Regions from separate parts of the Neobacillus terrisolis genome, predicted to be linked through region 2. Evidence: predicted binding sites of a transcription regulator. Region 2 holds the regulator's gene; each other region holds the start of a gene.

Region 1 (8,152 bases), on a different contig from region 2:
CGTTTGAGGCTGCAAAGGAGCGTTGGCTTGTCCGTTTAACATACCCTTGGCTCGTAACGGTAACAATGACATCTTCATTTGCTACCATGACCTCAAGATTAATTTTGATTTCCTCAATTTCCGCTTGAACGACCGAGCGTCTTTCATCGGCAAATCGCTTTTTCACTTCTTTTAAATCTTTTTTGATAACACTTAATAGTTTTTGTTCGCTGTTTAAAATCGAGGTGAGTTCTTCGATTTTTTTAGCAAGCTCCTCTGCTTCGTTACGCAGTGCGGTAATGTCCGTATTCGTTAAACGGTAAAGCTGTAACGATACAATGGCTTCAGCTTGAGGTTCTGTAAATTGAAATTTAGCGATCAAATTATCTTTTGCGTCCCGCTTATCTTTAGACGCTCGAATGGTTGCAATGACCTCATCGAGTATCGAGAGAGCTTTCATTAAACCTTCGACAATATGCTGGCGTTCGCTTGCTTTTCTAAGTTCGAATTTTGATCTTCTGGTGACTACTTCCTTCTGATGCTCGATATACGAGGTTAGAAGTTCTCTTATTCCCAGTAGCTTTGGCCGCTTATTATGTATGGCAACCATATTAAAATTATAAGGGATTTGCAGGTCGCTGTTTTTATATAAATAATTTAACACGCCTTCTGCATCCACGTCTTTTTTTAGTTCAATGACAATTCTTAAACCAGTCCGGTCTGTTTCATCACGAACCTCTGAAATCCCCTCAACCTTCCGATCAAGGCGGAATTCATCCATTTTTTTAACCAAATTGGCTTTGTTCACTTCAAAAGGAATTTCCGTAATAACGATCTGCTGCTTGCCGCCGCGGACGGTTTCAATTTCAGCTTTACCGCGAATAATGATTTTCCCTTTGCCTGTCTCATAGGCTCTTTTTATACCGTCAATACCCTGAATAATCCCGCCTGTTGGAAAATCAGGTCCTTTCATTACAGTCATTAACTCATCCACTGTAACCTGAGGGTTATTCATTTTCATAATGACAGCATCAATAACCTCGCCAAGGTGATGAGGTGGAATTTCCGTTGCATAACCTGCAGAGATTCCCGTTGAGCCATTAACTAACAGGTTCGGATACATCGCTGGTAAAACAGTTGGTTCTTTCGATGTATCGTCGAAATTCGGAATAAAATCTACGGTTTCTTTTTCAATATCTCTTAACAGTTCACCTGAGATGGCGGAAAGCCTTGCTTCCGTATAACGCATCGCTGCTGGGGGATCCCCATCCACGCTTCCGTTATTTCCGTGCATCTCGATTAGCAGATTACGAACCTTCCAATCCTGACTCATACGCACCATCGCTTCGTATACCGATGAATCACCGTGCGGGTGATAATTCCCGATAACGTTACCGACTGTTTTTGCAGATTTCCGAAAGCCCTTTTCATGCGTATTTCCTTCTACATGCATCGCATATAAAATTCTTCGTTGAACGGGCTTTAAGCCGTCCCTTGCATCCGGCAGGGCACGTTCCTGGATAATATATTTACTGTAGCGGCCAAAACGGTCGCCTAAAACATCTTCAAGAGGAAGATCGCGGAATTTTTCTACTTGGTTCATACTTCGGTCTCCTCCTCTGCAACGCTAATATTCTCATTTTCAAGGATACTTCCATCCTCTTCTAAACCAAATGCCACATTGGATTCAATCCATTTCCGACGCGGTTCTACTTTATCACCCATCAGCGTTGTAACGCGGCGTTCAGCACGAGCAGCATCATCAATCCGGACACGAATAAGCGTTCGTGTCTCAGGGTTCATTGTGGTATCCCAAAGCTGGTCTGCGTTCATTTCTCCAAGCCCCTTGTAGCGCTGGATGATGTACCCTTTACCAACTTTTTTAATCGCTGATTGGAGGTCATCCTCACCCCATGCATACTCGATCACTTCTTTTTTGCCAGTCCCTTTACTCACTTTGTATAACGGTGGAAGCGCGATAAACACTTTTCCCGCTTCAATTAATGGCTTCATATAGCGGTAAAAGAAGGTAAGCAACAATACTTGGATATGCGCACCGTCCGTATCGGCATCGGTCATAATAACAATCTTGTCATAATTTATGTCTTCAATACTGAAATCCGCACCGACTCCTCCACCAATGGCGTGAATAATCGTATTGATTTCTTCGTTCTTAAAGATATCGGAAAGCTTGGCTTTTTCCGTGTTGATGACTTTACCTCTTAGTGGAAGAACCGCTTGGAACCTCCGGTCACGGCCTTGTTTCGCCGAACCTCCTGCAGAATCTCCCTCAACTAAATAGAGTTCATTTTTTTGGGGATTTCGTGATTGTGCGGGTGTTAGCTTACCAGAAAGAACCGCCTCTGAACGTTTACGCTTTTTCCCGCTTCTGGCTTCTTCACGTGCTTTACGGGCAGCTTCGCGAGCCTGATAAGCCTTTATTGACTTTTTAATGAGAAGAGAGCTAATATCAGGATTTTCTTCAAGAAAATAAGAAAGATGCTCTGACACAACAGCATCCACTGCGGAGCGCGCTTCACTTGTCCCTAATTTTCCTTTTGTTTGTCCCTCAAATTGCAGCAATTCTTCAGGAATCCGAACGGAAATGATTGCCGATAAACCCTCACGGATATCTGCACCGTCGAGATTCTTATCCTTTTCTTTTAACAAGCCTACTTTTCGAGCATAGTCGTTAAAGACGCGGGTCATTGCAGTCTTTGATCCTGCCTCATGTGTTCCGCCATCTTTCGTACGGACATTATTTACAAATGAAAGAACATTCTCGGAATAGCCATCATTAAATTGGAAGGCAAAATCTACTTCAATTCCGTTTTGCTCCCCTTCAAAGCTTACAACCGGATGAAGTTCGTCCTTTTCCTCATTTAAGTACTCGACAAATGCCTCAATCCCGTTTTCATAATGAAAAACCTCTTGAACATCGTTTCGTTCATCGATGATTTCAATTTTCATACCCTTTAGCAAAAAGGCAGATTCCCGCAAACGCTCACACAACGTTTCGTAATTGAAAGTGGTTGTTGAGAAGATGGTTGAGTCTGGTTTGAAATGAATCGTCGTCCCTGTTTGGTTTGTCTTGCCGGTTTTTTCTAAGGTTGTTACAGGTTTACCGCCATTTTCAAAGCGCTGTTCATAAACAAATCCGTCGCGTTTAATCGTAACGACTAACCATTCGGATAGTGCGTTTACGACAGAAGCACCTACTCCATGCAATCCGCCGCTTGTTTTGTAACCGCCTTGTCCAAATTTTCCACCTGCGTGAAGGACGGTTAAAATAACTTCCGGTGTAGGTTTGCCCAATTTATGCATACCTGTAGGCATTCCTCGACCTTTATCCTGAACGCTGATCGAGTTATTTTTGTGGATCTTTACAATTATGTGATTTCCGAAACCGGATAGAGCTTCATCAACTGAATTATCTACGATTTCATAAACGAGGTGGTGAAGACCGCGGGCATCGGTGCTGCCAATATACATACCAGGCCTCTTACGAACTGCTTCTAATCCCTCGAGCACCTGTATGGCGTCATCATTGTAATCAAATACTGGTTGGTTTCTTGCCACGAACATACCCCTTTCATACTTGCGAAACAACAAATCTGATTTAGATCTATGTTGTCAAACTTGATTACTAATTCGTCTAATTGATGGTATTTTCCTTTTTGTTTCTGGAAAATAAATTTTCAGAACGAACGTTCGAACTATAATATATTACCATATTTAATCAAGAAATCTACGCTTTCTTTATTGTATCGATTTATTTCTTTTTGGCAAACCGTTCTTTCAATTGCCACCAATTTGTAGAAATTTCATCTCTGGGAAAATGTTAGCATACGCTCCCATTGAGAACGTTCAAAATAAAATAAGAGGCATGAGACAGTATGTGTCTCATGCCAAATCAATTTCTTTTATTTTCTTGTTAATGCATGTTCAACCTTAATGCAGCGATCCATAATCACTGTGTAGCCTTTTTCTTTCAAATTTTCATAAACTTCTTCATGTGCTAAACCAAGCTGTGCCCAAAAAACATCTGCATCGACCTGAAGAAACTCCTTGGCTACCTCAGGCAAATATTCTGAACGGCGAAAAACATTGACTATATCAATATGACCTTCAATTTCGTTTAAATGCGCAAAAGCTTTTACACCAAGGATTTGATCGGCTCGCGGGTTAACAGGAATAATCTCATATCCAGCATCTTGCATAGCTTTAGCCACCATGTAAGAAGTACGTTCGGGATTGTCGCTAAGGCCCACTACGGCAATTCTTTTGGCTTTCTTTAAAATAACTCCAATTTCCTCACGACTTGGGTTTTCAATCGCCACGTTCATCCACTCCTAATAATTTTCGTTTTGTAACATTATTTTACAATTCTCTTTGATATATTCCTATTAACTTGCTTGAAATATAAGTATCATAGAAAATTGTTGTTGCTCATTCGGAGAGTTTTAAACGATGTACATGGAGGCAAACCTTTTATTCCTCCAAGCTATCGTTCACTGGCCATTGAAGTGCAGTCCATGCTGTCTGATCTGCAAAATAACGAGACCAGCTTGCCAAACCGGCTAGCCTATACTTATTTGCCAGTTCAGCACGTTTTTTTAATGATACTTCGTCCTCTAGCCAGACTTTATAGGTCGCGTTTTCCTCAACCGAGGCATATTCCACATAATTTTGTCCTGATGCATCATCATATACAGGTGTTAATTGATGCTGATCGATCCATTCTTTTATTTCTTGCATTGACTTTGCATTAGAAGAAATCGTTTTAGACCCATCTGATGCGATTTCTTCTTTCCAAAGCCTTGTATACAGTGGTACGCCCAGAACTAATTTTTCATTTGGGACCACCTTAAGTAAACTCAACAGATTTTTTTCCACCCATGGTATACTAGCAACACTTCCAGCAACTGGTGATTTACCCCAATGCTCGTCATAAGCCATCACAATCAAATAATCAACAATCTCGGCAAGCTTATCCCTTTCATAAAAACCCGACCAATTTCCACTCCCGGAAATAAAGGTGATATCCATTGACACATACAGTCCTGCTTCATGAAAATATGGAGTTGCTTCCCGGACAAATTGAGTAACGAGTGGACCATCTACGCTTCGAACATTTTCAATATCGATATTAAAGCCATCTAATTCATACATTTGACTAAAATGAAGAAGCTGGCGGATGATATTTTGTCTCGTTTCAAAATTGCTAAAAGCAACATGAGTAAGGTCAGGCTCGAAATTATTCGAAAACAAACCCCAAACTTGATAGCCTTTTGATTTAGCCCATTTCACATAGTCAACGGACGCCAGGTTATCAACATCTCCATCCTGACTGCCCAGTTTAAACCAAGTCGGCGAAACGATATTAACTCCTGGCATTTCCAAAATGGTGTTCGTGTTTGGATTTTTCGTATAAACTGCTTCCCATGTCAAATGGAGCGGGCCATTTATAGGGGTAAGGTGTGGTTTTTCAATTTTATGCTCAACCTTTATCTTCTCGGTTGTTTCAGTTGTAACAAACTGTTTTTTTAAATAGCCTGCTATGCCATTTTCTTTTCTAACAAAATAGTAATCTCCCTTTTCTGCTTCGACATATACCCTTTCGTTTGCAACAGTTTGTGCAGTATAAGGAGACCGTAATGTGGAGTCACTTCTTAAGCGCAGCTTTTCTTCGTGTACATCTTTATTGATAACCCTTGCGTGATTCCGCTCCTCCCCATTTCTTTGGATAAGAATGGCTTTTGTTCCATCAAGGGTTTCGTATCGAATTGGATAAAAAGGCAAAATGGTTTCAATCGCAATATAGTGTTCTCCGTCTTTCTGTTTGAAGGCAGGAATTTCAAGGTTCACTGGTTTTTGGTTAACATAATACGTTAACGATTCTGAAGGCATTTGCACCACTTTATTTAAAGTTGTAATAATAATCGACTGCGACTTTTCATCAAACAAGATGGTCTCATCGATCGCTTTTAAGAACGTTAACGGTAAATATATCGTATCATTTTCAATAAGTGCATTACCCGTTTGTTTTCCTAGAAATAAAATAGGGTGTTCCCCCTTAAAATAGCTCGTTTTTTCCGATGAAGCAAACGGATAAAAAAATAACAGAATGCTAGAAATCACCATTAGCACCCCGACTATTAATCCCGACACCTTCAGACCGGTAGGAATCGATTTTTGTTTATGATAGGAAACTCGTGCCAGAAACATCTCCTCCTTGTTTTAATTTCTTTTAAAATACTATTTTATCTTATCAAAGGATGATCATTAAAAAAACAAATATGGTCATACAAGGAAAATGCGATGGATTCCTCATGGAGTTTTTTCGAAAAGATGGTACAATAATAAAATGAATTAAGTTTGAAGGAGAAGTTTTCATGGCAATTAACGCAGGTCTTATCATCATCGCATACTTACTTGGCTCTATACCTTCTGGATTAATTATTGGGAAGGTTTTTTATGGAATTGATATTCGAGAACATGGGAGCGGAAATTTAGGTGGCACGAATTCATTTCGAACACTAGGAAAAAAAGCAGGTATCGCTGTTACCTTATCAGACATTTTAAAAGGAACATTGGCTGTTTTATTAGTTAAATGGTTTGGTCATGACTTTCACCCGCTAATCGCAGGAGTTATAGCCGTAATTGGACATATGTATCCGATTTTTGCTGGATTTAGAGGCGGTAAAGCAGTTGCAACGTCTGGTGGAATTTTACTAGCATATGCCCCATTTATGTTTATTATATTATTGCTTGTATTTTTTATAAGTCTTTACATAACCAAATATGTTTCTCTATCATCCATGCTAGCAGCGGTAGCCTCACTCACCTATTCGATTATCATATGGGATCCCCCACTCATCATCGTGGTTTCAGTGTTGAGCGCATTCGTCGTTTACCGACATAGAGCGAATATTAAAAGGATTATCGATAAAACCGAACCAAAAATAAAATGGCTATAGTAAAACGGAATATTAACTTAGCCTTATAAAAAAGAACCATATAATTCTGTCAGATTGTCGAGAAAAGATATTTTTCTCGGCAATTTTTATTTGGTCAGAATGTAAAAACCATACTTATCGACTTCTCTGTAAATGGACCTGTTGATTTCCGCTGCGGGCACTCGCGCACCTTAGGGGAGCTCCTGGAGCCTCCTCGGCGCTTTGGCGCCTGTGGGGTCTCCAGTGACCTCTATTTCCCGCAGGAGTCGAGTGCCCTCCGCTCCAATCAACAGGGAGGGAATCAACCTAAAGTATTACAACACATATTTTTTAGAAAAAATGAAAAATCTATATTTGTCATTTAAACGAAAAGAGTGGTTGTCTGGAACTAATTCATCAATAGAAACAGATCCATATTTACTTGGCTAGACTTTATTGTTTAAACATCGATTTCTTCTCATATTTAATTATTTATAGTTAAGATGAAGGTCTTTATTGATAACACCTGTTGATTGGAGCGGAAGGTGCGAAGACTCCTGCGGGAGCAGCGGGACAGGTGAGACCCCGCAGGAGCGTTAGCGTCGAGGAGGCTCAGCGCCCGCCCCGCGGAAAGCAAAGCACCTGGAGCGCAAATCAACAGACTTGTTAAAAAGCCTATCGAACGTTTTTTGACAGTCTGAAGAGCCTTAGGGTTCTTTTTTTGTTGCCTTCATCGAATGTGTTAAAAATGAGATAAAAAATGACAAATTTTCTGTAAATTCTTGTTTTGAAATGGGTTTTTTTGGTATGATGATAGTTGTAAATGTGATAATAGTCACAGTTAAACGACGTTTTATTTTTTCAACAATCGACATATTTTCGTTCATTTCATCATATATATTTTGTAGATTAAAAGAAAAACAAATCGAACTGGTATACTCAAAACCGGTAAATATAAGGATGGTTGGTTATGCATATGGAAAATTCTTTTTTTGAACAAATACCTTTTCCTTACTTTATCATTGATGATGAATATCGGATTGTGTTCTCATCAAAATCTGCAAATGTTAAATTTCCACCTACTGCTTCGTTTATTGACATAGTCCATTCTTCACAATGGACCACATTCCTTACTTTTATTCGTAATATCGATGAAACAGCCTTTTTGGACATAAAATTGGCAGCTATGGGAGATGTAATAGAGTTCTATCAAGTTTATAAATTATCTTCCAATG
Region 2 (8,152 bases):
TACTTCGATTAAAGTTGGATGAGTAAGATCTTGTTTTGCTGTTTCGATCGCTTGAGCAATCGCAGCTAAATCGTTGCCATCTTCAACACGAAGATATTGCCAGCCGTACGCTTTAAAGCGTCCTTCAACACTTTCAGAGAAGGACTTATTTAGTTCTCCATCTAAAGAGATGTCATTTGAATCATAAAGAACGATCATGCGACCAAGTTGAAGGTGAGCCGCTAAGGAAGCAGCTTCTGCCGAAACGCCCTCCATTAAGTCTCCATCTCCACAAATTGAGTATGTATAATGGTCGATCACATTAAAGTTGTCTTTGTTGTATTGTGCAGCTAAATGTCTTTCTGCCATTGCAATCCCAACCGCCATCGCAATCCCTTGACCTAACGGACCGGATGTTGCATCAACGCCTGGTGTATGACCAAATTCAGGATGCCCTGGAGTCTTGCTGCCCCATTGACGGAAATTCTTTAAATCTTCAATTGATAAGCCATATCCGGATAAGTGAAGCAAGCTATATAATAACGCGGATCCATGACCTGCAGAAAGCACAAAGCGATCTCGGTTAATCCAATTAGGATTTTTAGGATTATGGTTCATAAACCGTGTCCAAAGGGTATACGCCATTGGAGCTGCTCCCATTGGCATGCCCGGGTGGCCGGAGTTTGCTTTTTCTATCGCATCAATCGACAATGTACGGATAGAATTAATCGACAAAGAATCGATCTGTTCAAACATGTGTGTCATCCTTTCCATTTTTAATCAATACATTACTCTTTTAATATTATAGTGCTTGTCTTTTTTACACAACAAATTGTATTGCTTTTTTTCAAAAAAATGAGCTAATCTCTCTTATTATGACAAAAAGCTTAAACTATATAATATTTAATTTCATGTTTTCTCTTTCATCTGTCGAAATTGTTTATTATGATATATTCATGTCGATTTTCTCCTGTAAAGACATCTGTTAAGATGAAAGTAATATACATACTAATGAAACGAATTGATAGGAGAAGAACTTACTAAATTGGACAAAATAATAGGAGATTATTCGTTAATCATGATTGGAGAGGTAAAAAATGAACGGAAACAAATCAATATCTCAGCGTAAACTTCTTGGAATTGCTGGTCTTGGCTGGTTATTTGATGCGATGGACGTCGGTATGTTGTCTTTCGTTATTGCTGCCCTACAAAAAGACTGGGGCCTGTCCGCTCAGCAAATGGGCTGGATCGGCAGTATTAATTCAATCGGGATGGCAGTTGGAGCTTTAGTGTTTGGATTAATGGCCGATCGAATGGGCCGAAAAAACGTCTTCATCATCACCTTATTGCTTTTCTCAATCGGCAGTGGCTTGTCGGCTTTTGCTACTACTTTAACCATATTTATGCTTTTACGTTTTTTAATTGGTATGGGATTAGGGGGAGAATTACCGGTTGCTTCTACCTTAGTTTCTGAAATGGTTTCGGCTGAAAAAAGAGGTCGGGTTGTCGTGTTGCTTGAAAGCTTTTGGGCTGGCGGTTGGTTAATTGCTGCACTCATCTCCTACTTTATTATCCCGAGATTCGGTTGGGAAACAGCTTTACTGATTAGTGCCCTGCCAGCATTTTATGCGATTTATCTACGAATCGGCTTACCCGATTCACCACAGTTCACAGCACAGAAAGGTAATCGAAAGAATTCTATTCTTCAAAACATTACATCTGTATGGGCAAAACCACATACGGTTCAAACAACGATGTTATGGATTTTATGGTTTTGCGTCGTATTTTCCTATTACGGTATGTTTTTGTGGCTCCCAAGTGTAATGGTGATGAAGGGCTTCAGCTTAATTAAAAGCTTTCAATATGTACTCATTATGACACTTGCCCAGTTGCCTGGTTATTTCACTGCCGCATGGTTTATTGAAAAAATGGGAAGAAAGTTCGTTCTCGTTACTTATTTACTGGGCACAGCAGTGAGTGCATATTTCTTCGGTGTAGCTGAATCACTTGGACTTCTCATTACTTCCGGGATCTTTTTATCTTTCTTTAATTTAGGGGCATGGGGTGCGCTTTATGCTTATACTCCAGAGCAATATCCGGCAGTTATTCGCGGTACCGGGGCAGGGATGGCCGCTTCGTTCGGTCGAATCGGGGGAATTCTCGGGCCATTATTGGTTGGTTATCTTGTCGCTCAAAAAACGGCGATTCCAGTCATGTTCACGATCTTTACAGTTGCGATTATTATTGGTGCTTTAGCGGTGTTATTGCTTGGTAAGGAAACGAAGAATACTGAGTTGACTTAAGAGGCGTTGGAGTACTTTAAAGGCTTGGTGAGGTGCTAGAACAATTTTTATAAAAACAAAAAAGGAGGAATACATTTTCGCGATGTATTTCTCCTTTTTAATTATTAGTGTAGACGCTTTTTCGCCTGGAATCTTTTTAATTTTTCAGGTGTAACGTCATTGCCTTCTGGATCAATTACCTTTACATTTTCGAGCGTATTAAGCATTTGCGAGCGAAACGTCTCTAAGTATTTCGCACGAAGCTTGGAGCGTTCTTTCGCCTCTTCTTGCGTTAATCCCGTTGTCTTTGCTTTTTTCGCCAGTTCATTAATTCTTGCAATTAATTCATTTAGTTGCATCGTTAAACTCCTTTTTGAAAACTGTCAACTAAATGCCATAATACTAAATGTCGGCGTTTTTTACAAGTTGGATGTTTTGATTTTCAAGGGATTCGATATAATTCTGGTACCTGCGGTGGACTGTTGCTTTCGATACGTCATAGCCAAATCCTCTTAACGTGGCAGCAATTTCTGCAAAGGTTAATTCATTTTTTCTTAACCTGACGATCTCCTCGATCGGGACCTCTATTTGTTTTCTACCTGTGTTCGTACCTTGATTTTTTAAATTGTTTTGAGGCTCATAGCCGCTTTTTACTGCTCGTTGCATACCTCTTCTAATTTTAATATTGTGCAATTTACGTTGGTATTCCTCAACCATACCGACGATTTTTAAAACCATCGAATCTGCTTCCGAAATCCGCAATTCACCATTATGATCAATAGCATATAGCTTTACATTTTCTTTTAAGATACAGTGGAGCAGGACAATTTTCGTATTCCCACGGCCAAGTCGTGTTTCATCTTGAATGAGAACCGCATTAATATCTTTTTCTTTAATCAACGTCAAAAGCTGTAACATCCCATCCCGATCGAGCTCATAGCCGCTGGCCTGTTCCCTGATAACAGTGTGGATGTGAAATCCATGTTGGCGAGCCAACTGAATAAGTTCCTCTTCCTGTCTTGCTAAAGAAGTTTCTTGAGTATCTTTTGTCGTACTTACCCGACAATATATAATTGCATTCTTTGTTTTCATGATCGTAACCTCTTTATTGATTTACTCCCCTGCCAGAACGGTAATATCTACATTTGTATTTGTCTCTTCTACCGGAATAACAAGGTTATCACCAGGATAAATCTCATCTCCAGCAATTTCATTATTCTTTTCAACCCATTGAATAAATTCAGAAGACGACATTGAATGACGATCAGAATATTCTTCTGCGATTTCCCACAATGACTCTCCTTCTTTAACTGTCACATTTATAAACTCATCTGTTTTATCTAATTTATGTATAAGAGCAAAAATCGAAATATAACTAATTGCAACTAAAATAATTACATAAGAATAACGTTCCCAAAGTTTTTTCATGATTAGCACCCCTACTATACGAATGAATGTTCTGTTTTTATTATAGACCGAACATTCGTTTGTGTCAACGAAAAATTCGAACTTATGTTTGTATCAAAAGTTGATAAATGCTATAATGAGATCAAGTAGAAAACCATATGAGGTGGGAAGAATGACAAAATTATCTAAGCGGCAGCAAAATATTTTAGATTTCATAAAAGAAGAAGTTAGAAAAAAAGGTTATCCCCCTTCCGTACGGGAAATTGGAGAAGCTGTCGGTTTAGCTTCGAGCTCAACAGTACATGGACATTTAGCTCGACTTGAAAGCAAAGGTCTGATTCGCCGCGATCCAACCAAACCTCGGGCTATTGAGATTTTAGAAATAGATGAACAAAGCCATATTCCAAGAACCAATGTCATTAATGTCCCTGTAATTGGTAAAGTTACTGCAGGTACTCCAATTACAGCAATAGAGAATGTTGAAGAATATTTTCCACTTCCAGATTCATTAGCAGCCGGGGACGAAAATGTATTTATGCTAGAGGTTATGGGAGACAGTATGATTGAAGCTGGGATTCTGGATGGGGATTACGTCATCGTCAAACAGCAAAAAACGGCTCAGAACGGCGAAATTGTTGTCGCGATGACTGAAGATGACGAGGCTACCGTGAAAAGATTTTTTAAGGAAAAAGATTACATACGTTTGCAGCCGGAGAATTCCTCACTATCACCTATTATCTTGCAGAATGTTTCGATTCTCGGGAAGGTAATTGGAGTTTATCGGCATATCCATTAAGATTTGTGATTCTAGGATACTATTAAAGTGTGGGCCTTGAGGGTGTTGATCCTCGGGGCTTTTTTGTTTTTTGGGTTTGTTCGGGGGTTCGGTGTACTGGTGAATCGACGCTTTAGTTCCCTTTTTTTGATTTCTACTGGGGTTTCAGGGCACTAATTTACACTTTAGTTCCCTATTTTGGATTTCTACTTAGCTTTTAGGGTACTAACTTACAGTTTAGTTCCCTCTTTTTTGTTTCCCCGGTGATTTCAGGGCACTAACTTATACTTTAGTTCCCTCTTTTTGATTTCCGCGACACTTTTAGGGCACTAACTCTCACTTTAGTTTCCTCGTCTAAATTTCCGCAAGGTGTATAGGCACATTAAAACTCCATCAAAACAAAAAACCCTCAACGCATAAAGCGTCAAGGGCTTTTCTATCCTTATTAATACATTTTCATGTATTGTTCTCTTTCCCATGGATGAACTTGAGTACGGAACATATCCCACTCGATTTCTTTTGCTTCAACGAAGTGCTCAAGGATGTGGTTTCCTAAACCTGCAACGATTACTTCGTCAGCTACTAGGTTTTCAAGAGCATCGAATAAAGTTGCTGGAAGATCGTCGATACCTGCTTCAACGCGCTCTTCTTTCGTCATTACATAGATGTTACGGTCTACTGGAGCTGGAGGAGTTAAATTGTTCTTAATTCCGTCTAAACCAGCTTTTAATAGAACTGCCATTGCTAAGTATGGGTTAGCAGCAGGGTCAACGCTACGTACTTCGATACGAGTACTTAATCCGCGAGAAGCTGGGATACGGATAAGCGGTGAACGGTTGCGAGCTGACCAAGCAACGTAACAAGGAGCTTCGTAACCAGGTACAAGACGCTTATAAGAGTTTACAGTTGGGTTTGTTACAGCTGTAAATCCTTGAGCGTGCTTGATTACACCAGCGATGAATTGGTTAGCTGTTTCGCTTAATTCTAATGGCTTGCTTGTATCATAGAATGCGTTTTCGCCATCTTTGAATAATGAAAGGTTGCAGTGCATACCAGAACCGTTTACACCGAATAATGGTTTTGGCATGAATGTAGCATGGAGACCATGCTTACGAGCGATTGTTTTAACGACTAGCTTGAACGTTTGAATTTGGTCACAAGCTGTTAAAGCATCAGCATATTTAAAGTCGATTTCGTGTTGTCCAGGAGCTACTTCATGGTGAGAAGCTTCGATTTCAAAGCCCATCTCTTCAAGCTCAAGAACGATATCACGACGGCAGTTTTCACCAAGGTCAGTTGGTGCTAAGTCAAAGTATCCACCGTTATCATTTAGTTCAAGGGTTGGTTCGCCTTTTTCATCTAATTTGAATAGGAAGAATTCTGGCTCAGGTCCTAAGTTAAAGTTAGTGAATCCTAACTCTTTCATTTCGTTAAGAACACGCTTCAAGTTGTTGCGTGGGTCTCCTTCAAATGGAGTTCCATCTGCATTGTAGATATCACAGATTAGACGAGCAACTTTACCTTTTTCAGCAGTCCAAGGGAAAACTACCCATGTATTTAAGTCTGGAGTTAAGTACATGTCTGATTCTTCGATACGTACAAATCCTTCAATTGAAGATCCGTCGAACATCATTTTGTTGTCTAAAGCTTTTTCAAGCTGGCTAACTGGGATCTCAACGTTCTTAATTGTTCCAAGGATATCCGTAAATTGCAGGCGGATAAACTTAACGTTTTCTTCTTGTGCCATGCGGAAAATGTCATCTTTAGTGTACTTTGCCATTTCGGTATTTCCTCCCTTTTTTAAAAAAACTATAAAATATTATTGAAAAAAGCGCGACATATGACCTTGCCTCATTGGACCGCGATTAAAGCGACCCGCTTGCAGCAATTCGTTACGAAGGAGTTTTCTAATCTCATTATCAGTCAACTCTCGTCTTGCTTTTTCACTCTCTTGTTTCATTTCTTGAGGCAGTTCGGCATTTTTTGCAAATAACTGCTTAATACCGGCAAGATTAACTCCTTGATCAATTAAATCCTTAATTTCTAGGAGCTTATCAATATCATTAAGTGAAAACATTCTTCTTTTCCCATCAGTTCTGGCCGGAGAAATCAGTTCATGCTCTTCATAGTACCGTATTTGTCGGGCGGATAAATCTGTGAGTTGCATAACCGTTCCGATGGGAAACAGCGGCATTGTTCGACGTATTTCGCTTCCGCTCAAATCGATTTCTCCTCCTTAGTTTTCCTACTTCTTGTGTACATTATATTCTGCGTTAGAAATTCTGTCAATATCATGTTAGATTTTATAACACCAATTAAAAATAAAATTTTTGAATATTTATAATAGGCCTACATCCTTGTTTATAATACACTTTTCACATAAATAATTCCAACTTTTTCGAGGATTTCCGTAAGTTTTTGACAAATTATTTTTTTATTTGGATTAGTTCTTTCTCTAAGAGATGATTTAAGGCTGTACAAATTGCGATTTTTACATGGGAGTAGGTTAATCCGCCTTGTACATAGGCCACATATGGTGGTCTGGTCGGTCCGTCTGCTGTCAGCTCAATGCTCGCGCCTTGAATAAACGTACCTGCTGCCATAATGACGTCATCCTCGTAGCCGGGCATATAGCTTGGATACGGGGTGACATGGGAGTTGATTGGTGATGCATATTGGATCGCCTGACAAAAAGCGACCATCTTATCACGGTCATCAAATTGAACCGATTGAATCAAGTCTGTTCTTGTCGAGTCCCATCTAGGATGCGTGTTCATTCCTAGTCTTTCGAGCATTGCAGCTGTAAACACTGCTCCTTTTAACGCTTGCCCAACCACATGAGGTGCCAAGAAGAAACCTTGGTACATTTCTTGTAGACTATATAATGATGCTCCGGCTTCGGCTCCAATTCCAGGTGAGGTCATTCGATACGAGCACGCCTCAACATATTGCTGCTTTCCGACAATGTAACCGCCCGTTTTCGCTAGGCCTCCGCCAGGATTTTTAATCAAAGAACCCGCCATGAGATCCGCTCCGACATGGCACGGTTCCATGTCTTCTACAAACTCTCCATAACAGTTGTCGACAAATACGACTACATCCTCTTTGATTTCCTTAACGAACTTGATCATTTCGTTAATTTCGGCGATGGTAAACGATGGTCTGGTCGCATACCCCTTCGAGCGTTGGATTCCAATCATCTTTGTGTTTGGACCGATTGCTTTAGTAACCGCATCGAAATTAACTTGGCCTTCATCGGTAAGCGCCACACTTTGATACGATATCCCAAATTCCTTTAGTGACCCAACACCATTTCCTCGAATACCAACGATTTCTTCTAATGTGTCGTATGGTTTTCCGGTTATGTAAAGAAGCTCGTCTCCTGGACGCAGAATTCCAAATAGTGCAATCGAGATAGCATGGGTTCCGGAGATAATTTGCGGCCTAACTAATCCGGCTTCAGCTCCAAAAACTTCAGCATATATTTTTTCCAACGTATCACGGCCGATATCATCATATCCGTAACCGGTGGACGGAATAAAATGTGAGTCACTTACCTTATTATTTTGATAGCTTTGGAGGACGCGAAATTGGTTTGTTTCGATTCGTTCCTCAATTTGTTTATGAATTGGTTCAATTTGTGTTTCTACTTCTTTTACTAATGTTTGTAATACTTCCCCGTGTACGAGCTGTTGATACATCCTTTTTC
Region 3 (8,152 bases), on a different contig from region 2:
ACGCATGTTTATACCCACCTTTGAAAAGTTCTGTTTGGAGGGGAGGCTTTAAGTTTGAAAAAGAAAAAAGCTGCCGGACTATTGGGCTCCATCCTTTTAGCAGCATCATCGATTGGCGTTTATTTTTCAAATCGCCTTATGTATATGAAAAAGAAAGATGAAAAATTGGTTTTAATGCGGGAAGCCGCTGCAGGCCGATTTGACCCGATTCAGTTCGAGAGCTTGCCAAAACGTGAGGTTTTAATCGATTCTCCGCTCGGTTATAAGTTAAAAACCATTTTGGTTGAACCACATAAGACAAATCGCTATATTGTGATTTGTCACGGCGTTACCGAAAATAAAATGAATTCCGTTAAATATATGAACCTGTTTCTTGAGCGGGGCTTTAATGCGGTCATTTACGATCATCGCCGTCACGGCGAATCCGGCGGTAAAACGACGAGCTTTGGCCATTATGAAAAATTAGATTTAAAAGCCGTGGTCGATTGGCTTAAAAACGATAAAGGACCAGATTTGCTGCTAGGAATTCATGGCGAGTCGATGGGTGCTGCCACAACGCTGCTTTACGCCGGAATGATTGAGGATGGTGCCGATTTTTATATAGCTGATTGTCCTTTCTCCGACTTTAAGGAGCTGTTAGAATACCAAATAAAAAAAGATGTGAAGCTTCCGCCACGTTTGGTGCTTCCACTCGGTGATTTGTTTTTACGGCTCCGCGATAAATATTCGGTAAAAGAGGTATCACCTATTTCTGTCATTGAAAATATCAAAAATCCGATTTTGTTTATTCATAGCCAAAATGACAAATACATTTTGCCTTCGATGACCGAGGCATTATATGAACGCAAACCCGGACCGAAGAAGCTGTTTTTGGCTGCCATTGGAGGTCACGCCCAATCTCTTAATGAAAACCGTACGGAGTATGAACAGGCGGTTGACGAGTTCTTGGAAGAGTGCGGGTTTAGGAATTCTAACGGAACAAGTTAGTTCTATTAAATAAAAAACGGAATCTTTTCTAAAAAAAGGGCTGCTAAATTCATTCAACGGGGGCAGCCCTTCTTACATCTAGCTTATTTTGTTTTATCAACTAAGCTCATTCTCGGATTCAAATATTGACTTGGACTTTTCAGCTGAAAGCAATTCGCGGTCACGGAAAAATCAAGACTCATCGTTTCATCAAAAAACACCAGCTTATCCTTTTCCATATATATGGTGCACTTGTTTGTTTTCACTTCTACTTCGTCTCCGGAGAGTTCCTTTACAAACCACAGGACTGGTACACCATTAACCGCACAGCCACAGTCCTCTATATCGTAAACCAGCTTCAGATAACCATCTTTTCCTGCTGTTTTTTCGGTTAACTTCTTTCCTGCTTCTTCCGTGATGATAATCTGCATGTTTTATATCCCCTTTCCCTTTGAACGCCTCCTATTGTAGCATATTTGTTTTTGGGTTTCTCTTTGTGCAACTATAAATATATTCTCATCTCCGCACTCACCAAAATTTAATCCGCCAACCGAACATCATAAATATCCGTCAGCTTAATTTGATGTACTTCCTCAAAGCGGTCGACAATATGCAGCTTGCCCCCTAGTGCATCCCAATAATGAATTTTCCCTACGACGATTTCATAATTATGACTATGGTAATGACTGATTGTTACGAGTTGGTCAAATTCCATCGCACCAGAAATCGTTTCATTCATCTGCTCAAGCTGCTGTTCATCCAACTGCTTTTTGTATTCATACGTATCCTCCTTGACCCAATCCCTCAGCATCTTTACATGCTCGGGCAACATCATCGATGTCCATTTAATTCTACCGCGATCACGAATCATCCCGGCTCACCTCTTTTTCAAAAAATAAAACCTTTCTTTGCACCGGCAGCAAAAACCTATCTCTTATGCCCGCCCACAAGATTGGCTCTATGTCTGGACGTCCCCGCTTCGGTGTACGAAACGGCGCGCAACAAGGCGCCCGAGCCAAATCGATTGCGAATTCGATCGACCGTGTAGCCAAGCTCATGCTTTCTCCATCTGTTCATTTCAAACAGGCTTAATTGCATTTGGTGGTCATCGACAATATTCCCTAATGAAATCGCAATTTGCCGGACCGTTTTTCCTTGATAGTTCTCGTGAAACAGCTCTAAGCAAACGCGATAAAGATCCATCGTAATATTAGTCGGGTCGGCAATGGTTCTCGACCGATGGAAGCCGCCGCCAAATTCATCCTTGCTGTAAGTGATACTGAGACTAATCGTCCGTCCTGCTTTACGGCGGTTACGAGCTCGCCGCGCCACTTCCTCACACATCTCAAGGATCACGCTTTTAATTTCATGCTCCTCTTTATAATCGCGCAGTAAAATCTGACTTTTTCCAAAGCTGATTTGCCCTTCGATAATCGGTGCGCCGATTTCGGAAAAATCAACACCCCAGGCGTGATAATACAACTGATTGCCCATAATGCCGAATTTCTTTTCAAGCTTCTCCAAATCGTAACGAGCAAGCTGACCGACAGAAAAAATTCCCATGCTATTTAATGTTTTTTCGACTTGTCTGCCAATCCCCCACATTTCTCTTAACGGTGAAACGCGCCACAGCTTCGTTTGGACATCATCATACGTCCACTCCGCAATTCCTAATTTTTTCGCCTCCAAATCGAGACAAAGCTTTGACATGAGCATATTCGGGCCAATCCCGATTGTACAAGTAAGCTGAAATTCTCTCTCGATATCCTTTTTTATTTTTTCAGCAATGGTACGGGCATCTCCCCAAAGATTCGATGCACCATCGACCTTTAAAAAGCTCTCATCGACACTGTAAACATGAATGGCTTCCTTTGGTACAAACCGGTGAAACAAGCGCGTAATTTCCGTGGAAATACGCAAATAGGTTGCCATTTTCGGCTCGACAATGTGAATGCGCGGATCGTTTGGAATCTCGAACATGCGCGAGCCCGTTTTAATGCCAAAATCTTTTTTCAAACGAGGCGAGGCAGCGAGCACGACACTTCCCTGCCGCTCCTGATTTCCGACCACCGCTAAATAACATTCAAGCGGATCGAGGCCAAGCATTACGGCGGAGCAGCTTGCATAGAAGCTCTTCATGTCGACGCATAATACATGCTGTTTTGGCATCTTGCTGTAATCCACCATAGCAATCCCTTCTCCACTCAAGATGCGAACATTAGTTCTTATCTTATTATACTCTTTATCTTAAGCGAATATGCGTTCGGTTTCAATGGAAATTTTATGGAGGATTTTTAGCCCAAAATAAAGAGGAGCTACCTGAATAGCTCCTCCAACCGTTTTAAAAAAAGAAATCGAAAGTGAATAACACAGTCTTATTCCACTTCAATTTGTTGTGTCGCAAAATCATACCGAATCGTAACGGGATTCGGATTCTCCAATGTCAGCCCCGCTATCGTTGCTTCAAACAGCTCCTCAGTCCGCTTGCTCGCTTGAAACACGACCGGCTTCCCGTAGTTTGCTTCTGAATATTCAACAATTGCTTTTACAGCATCCTGCACTTGCTTATCGTCCTTATCTACGATGACCACTATTTTTTTCACATCTGCCTGGGCCGGAAACGATTCTCGAATCGCCCCGTCAAACCAAGGCTCTACCTGTACCCCAATATCAAGATCGCTAAAGTTCATTCTCTTACCAGTGTCAGAGACAACTTTAACATTGCTACTTGCTGTAAAGTATGTATCGTTCACAAGGATGCGCTGGTCATCAATATCCGTAATATAACCTGTTTTTGCTTTTGTTAAGTCAGCCTGACCGAAGCTGCTGCACCCCGCTAGCGCGAGCATCAAAAACAGAATCAATACACTAACCAAAGTAAAATTGCGCATCTTTAACCACCTCTTACCATAATTGACGGATAAGAGCGGCAAAAGTTACATGGCTATTTTTTATTAAATGCCCGCTTTCCTACCCGCTCAACGACCCGAGGAAACAGCGTATAAAAGATGCTGGCTGCATTCATCCAACGCGGCAAATTGATTTCCCGCGTTTTCGTGAGCATGCGCCCAACGACCTGGCGCGCAACGTATTCCGGCTGCAAAACCCACCGAGAAATATTTTTTAAATACGTGCCCTTTTCATCGGCAATATTGAAAAAATTAGTGGCAATCGGCCCGGGATTAACTGTGGTAACATAGATGCCCAGGTCGGCAAGCTCCATTCGGAGGCTGTTTGAATAGCCGAGAACGGCATGCTTTGTCGCTGAATATACACTTGATTTCGGTGTAGCCATTTTTCCGGCCTGTGACGCTATATTGATGATGTGACCAAAGCGGCGTTCCCGCATAACCGGAAGAACCATGCTTGTGCAAGCCAATAATCCCACTACATTCACTTCAAACATGCTCTTAATTTCTTCAATTGATGCTTCATGAGCCTCGCGAAATATTCCGAATCCGGCATTATTGACTAACACATCAATATGTCCTAGAGACTGCAGCACGTCGGCGAACACAACTTTAATGGCGTTCGTGTCCGAAACATCAAGCTGATAAACGAGCACTTCCACCCCGAAACGAGTCTGTAACTCTTCTTTAAGGATTTCTAATTTATCCACACTTCTAGCCATCAGGACAAGCCGTGCACCGGCCTCCGCACAAAGGCGAGCCATTTCAGCTCCAATTCCACCTGATGCACCTGTAATCACCACATTTTTTCCGATAAGTCGTTCATTAGCCATAAAATCGACACCTCAATTTGCTTTATATCGATACGGAAACTCCTTATTTATCATAGTAATTTCCTGCAATGAAAGCAAATAGTCAATTTGCGCCACAGTTTGCGATAAAGTCAGCACCAGCTCCCGTTCATAAAGGTGTGGAAATAAGCGCTGGCAAACCTCATAAACCGTCATTTCCTCACTTTTAAGCCACTCTTTCACCTGCATAGCCCGTTCATGCTGACGGCTAAGCCGTTTTTCGATTAAAGCCCCTGCATCAGTAATGTCATCGCCATGACCTGGATAAACAATTTGAATCGGAAACTGTGCCAAATTTTTCAAGGAAGCATTTAACTGCAGCTGCGGCTGTGGGCGATCCTGTTCCCCTGGAAGCGGTGGCTCAAGGAGAGGGTTTGGTGAAATATGAGGCAGTAATTGATCACCGCCAATATAAGCCCCATCACTCTCACGAAACAGCCCGATGTGGCTTGAAGCGTGACCGGGTGTTTCAATCACCTTCCAGTCGCTTAGCCCAGGAGGTGTATCTCCTTCAATAAGATGGCCGGTCAAAGTACGGTTACAGGAAAACTTTGTTGTTTTCCGAAACACGCCTTTCAACGCTAAAAACTGATCGGCTACACCAAATTCCTTTAAAGTTCGAACAAAAAAGGCTTCATTCTCCTCTATAAACTGCTCAGTAATTGTTAACCAACGCTGATTATAGGGATGACCATAGACTTCTAACGTTTCAGGAAAATAAGCAAGCAAACCGACATGATCGGGGTGATGGTGGGTAATAATAATTTGCTCAATATCATTTGGGGTCAGGTGTAAGTCATTGAGCTGTCTTACAAAGGAATTCCATGATTCTTCGGTATTTGTTCCGGCATCAACGAGGGTTAATCGCTCTCCCTTAACAAGAAACACATTTACGTCACCAACTGGAAAGGGAGTCGGCAGCGTGATTTTGGCAATACCGTTTCTCCATTCTGTCATTCAACCAACTCCTAAAAAATTATATTTAGATAAAAATCAATTAACAGAAATCCAATAAAAAGAATAAATAATTTCAATAAGTAAAAGTATAAAGATAAGTATAACCTAAAATTCGCTAAATTGTCATTATATTCACATAACTACAAAAAAATAATAAAATTTCTATTCATAATTACTTGACAGACAAGCATTCCTTCTTGCATAATCACTATAAAATTTACTAACGGAAAAATAAGCGATGAGTATGGATTAGTAAATGGGAAATGACGCAAGAGAGTGAAGCTCACGGCTGAAAAGCTTCACCGTCCTCTGACCATCGAACCTGCCATATGAGCTGTTAGGGAAACCTAAACGTGAATCCTGCGTTAACGGAGCCAAAGCTGCACCTTTTTTGCACTATGAGAAAAGGTGAATAAAGGTGGTACCACGGAAGCTAAGACCTTTCGTCCTTTTTACGGACGACGGGTCTTTTTTGTTTAACTGTGTTAAAGAACAATGTTATTTTTAAACACTCTGTTGATTGGAGCGGAAGGTGCGAGACTCCTCTAAAATGCTTAGGCATTTTATCGTGCGCTGTTCATTCAAGGATGATTATTCACGTCCTGCGGGAGAAGGTGTCACGGGAGACCCCACAGGCGCTATGGCGCCGAGGAGGCTCCCGGACTCCCCCGCGGAAAGCGAGCACCTGGAGCGGAAATCAACAGGCCTTTTGTTAATCAAGTACTTGAAGCTCATGCTAATGACAACAAATAGAACCACACTACAAAATTATTAAAATAAAGGGGAACAAAGATTCATGAAAAAACTTGCATTTATTGGGGCCGGTTCAATGGCTGAAGCAATGATTTCAGGCATTGTCGAAAACAACTTCCTTAAAGGGGAACAAATTTGGGTAACAAACCGAAGCAATCAAGAAAAGTTGGATCGCCTTCATCAAAAATATGGTGTAAATGGCACTTATGATTTAAGCGAGCTATTGGAAAATGCGGATGCCGTTATTTTAGCAATGAAGCCGAAAGAAGCTGCCACTGGGATTTCGCAAATTCGCGCTTATTTAACCGAAAACACAATGCTCATCAGTGTGTTAGCAGGTGTGTCAATCGAGAGCATTGAACTGCTTGCTGAAAAAAAATTACCTGTTGTTAGAGCGATGCCAAATACATCAGCAACTGTTGGCAAATCAGCAACTGGTCTAGCTATTAATTCATATGTCTCTGACCGTCAAAAGGAAATTGTGCAAGCCATTTTCGAAACAGTTGGCTTAACCACTTTTGTTGAAGAAAATCAGATTGATGCGATAACTGGCCTTTCTGGAAGCGGCCCGGCCTATATTTATTATTTGATCGAAGCGATGGAAAAAGGAGCAGATGAAATCGGACTTGATAAAGATGTAGCCAAGGACCTGATTGTGCAAACCTTGCAAGGAGCTGCTGAGATGGTCGCTAAATCAACTAAGCCATCTTATCAATTACGGTCCGAGGTAACGAGCCCAGGCGGAACGACTGAAGCAGGAATTCGCGTGTTAGAGTCGTTTGAGGTACAAAAGGCCTTTATTCAATGCATTAAAGAAGCTACTGCTCAATCGAAACGTCTCGGCATCGCCCTTAGTGACGAACTGTATCCGGTAAAGTAAATAAAAAGTTGGAAAAAATTCCTTAATCATTAAGCCTCTGCTATACTTGTGATATCTTTAGATTCACGAAATAAAAGGAGGCTTTTTATTTTGACTGCAAAGTTATTTTATCCCTATACCATAAAAGGGCTCACCTTAAAAAATCGTGTGGTAATGGCACCGATGTGTATGTATTCTTCTGAAAAAGAAGATGGAACGATGAGTAACTGGCACATCACTCATTATGTGAGCAGAGCTGTTGGCCAAGTTGGGCTAATCATCATTGAAGCAACTGCTGTCACCGCACAGGGCCGGATTTCGAACCGAGATTTAGGAATATGGAACGATGAGCATGTGGAAGGCTTCAAAAAGCTGACCCAACTCGTAAAGGAACATGGCACAAAGATCGGTATTCAACTTGCTCATGCCGGAAGAAAAGCTGGAGTAGAGGGAGAGATTCTTGCTCCTTCGGTGATTCCATTTGATCAAAACTCAAAAACACCAAAAGAAATGACAAAAGAGGAAATCAGCGAGACAATTGAAGCATTCAAACAAGGAGCAGAACGGGCAAAACGCGCTGGCTTTGATGTCATTGAAATTCATGCGGCACACGGCTACCTTATCCACGAGTTTTTGTCACCGCTAAGCAATCAACGCCATGACGAATACGGGGGTACCGCTGAAAATCGCTATCGTATTTTAAAAGAAGTGATTGAAGCGGTGAAAACGGTTTGGAACGGCCCATTGCTAGTAAGAGTATCTGCAAGTGATTATCATGAACAAGGTTTAAAGGCTGAGGACTTTATTACAATCGGGCAATGGCTGAAGGAACAAGGAGTTGATCTTGTTGATGTAAG

Evidence for each region. Region 2 encodes LexA, which represses DNA repair genes until DNA is damaged. Its sites were predicted from a motif close to CGAACATATGTTCG; they were not measured.
Region 1: a site for LexA is predicted at 3,680-3,693, ahead of parE (DNA topoisomerase IV subunit B). Genes of this name have one in related genera too.
Region 3: a site for LexA is predicted at 3,219-3,232, ahead of ACI48O_RS11965 (Y-family DNA polymerase). Genes of this name have one in related genera too.

The regions. Positions count from the first base shown of each region.
Region 1 is NZ_JBKFGH010000016.1:112,540-120,691, reverse strand. It holds gene parC (DNA topoisomerase IV subunit A) at 1-1,582, opposite strand, end outside; gene parE (DNA topoisomerase IV subunit B) at 1,579-3,558, opposite strand; gene ACI48O_RS11485 (CoA-binding protein) at 3,903-4,319, opposite strand; gene ACI48O_RS11480 (glycosyl hydrolase family 18 protein) at 4,471-6,207, opposite strand; gene plsY (glycerol-3-phosphate 1-O-acyltransferase PlsY) at 6,375-6,959, shown strand; gene ACI48O_RS11470 (ATP-binding protein) at 7,888-8,152, shown strand, end outside.
Region 2 is NZ_JBKFGH010000014.1:123,795-131,946, forward strand. It holds gene tkt (transketolase) at 1-735, opposite strand, end outside; gene ACI48O_RS10440 (MFS transporter) at 1,077-2,282, shown strand; gene ACI48O_RS10445 (DUF896 domain-containing protein) at 2,387-2,620, opposite strand; gene ACI48O_RS10450 (YneB family resolvase-like protein) at 2,664-3,353, opposite strand; gene yneA (cell division suppressor protein YneA) at 3,375-3,689, opposite strand; gene lexA (transcriptional repressor LexA) at 3,841-4,464, shown strand; gene glnA (type I glutamate--ammonia ligase) at 4,889-6,223, opposite strand; gene ACI48O_RS10470 (MerR family transcriptional regulator) at 6,263-6,664, opposite strand; gene ACI48O_RS10475 (methionine gamma-lyase family protein) at 6,870-8,144, opposite strand.
Region 3 is NZ_JBKFGH010000018.1:1,054-9,205, forward strand. It holds gene ACI48O_RS11950 (alpha/beta hydrolase) at 55-987, shown strand; gene ACI48O_RS11955 (iron-sulfur cluster biosynthesis family protein) at 1,071-1,397, opposite strand; gene ACI48O_RS11960 (YolD-like family protein) at 1,505-1,837, opposite strand; gene ACI48O_RS11965 (Y-family DNA polymerase) at 1,894-3,153, opposite strand; gene ACI48O_RS11970 (DUF3221 domain-containing protein) at 3,342-3,857, opposite strand; gene ACI48O_RS11975 (SDR family NAD(P)-dependent oxidoreductase) at 3,911-4,708, opposite strand; gene ACI48O_RS11980 (MBL fold metallo-hydrolase) at 4,721-5,683, opposite strand; gene proC (pyrroline-5-carboxylate reductase) at 6,480-7,316, shown strand; gene namA (NADPH dehydrogenase NamA) at 7,407-8,152, shown strand, end outside.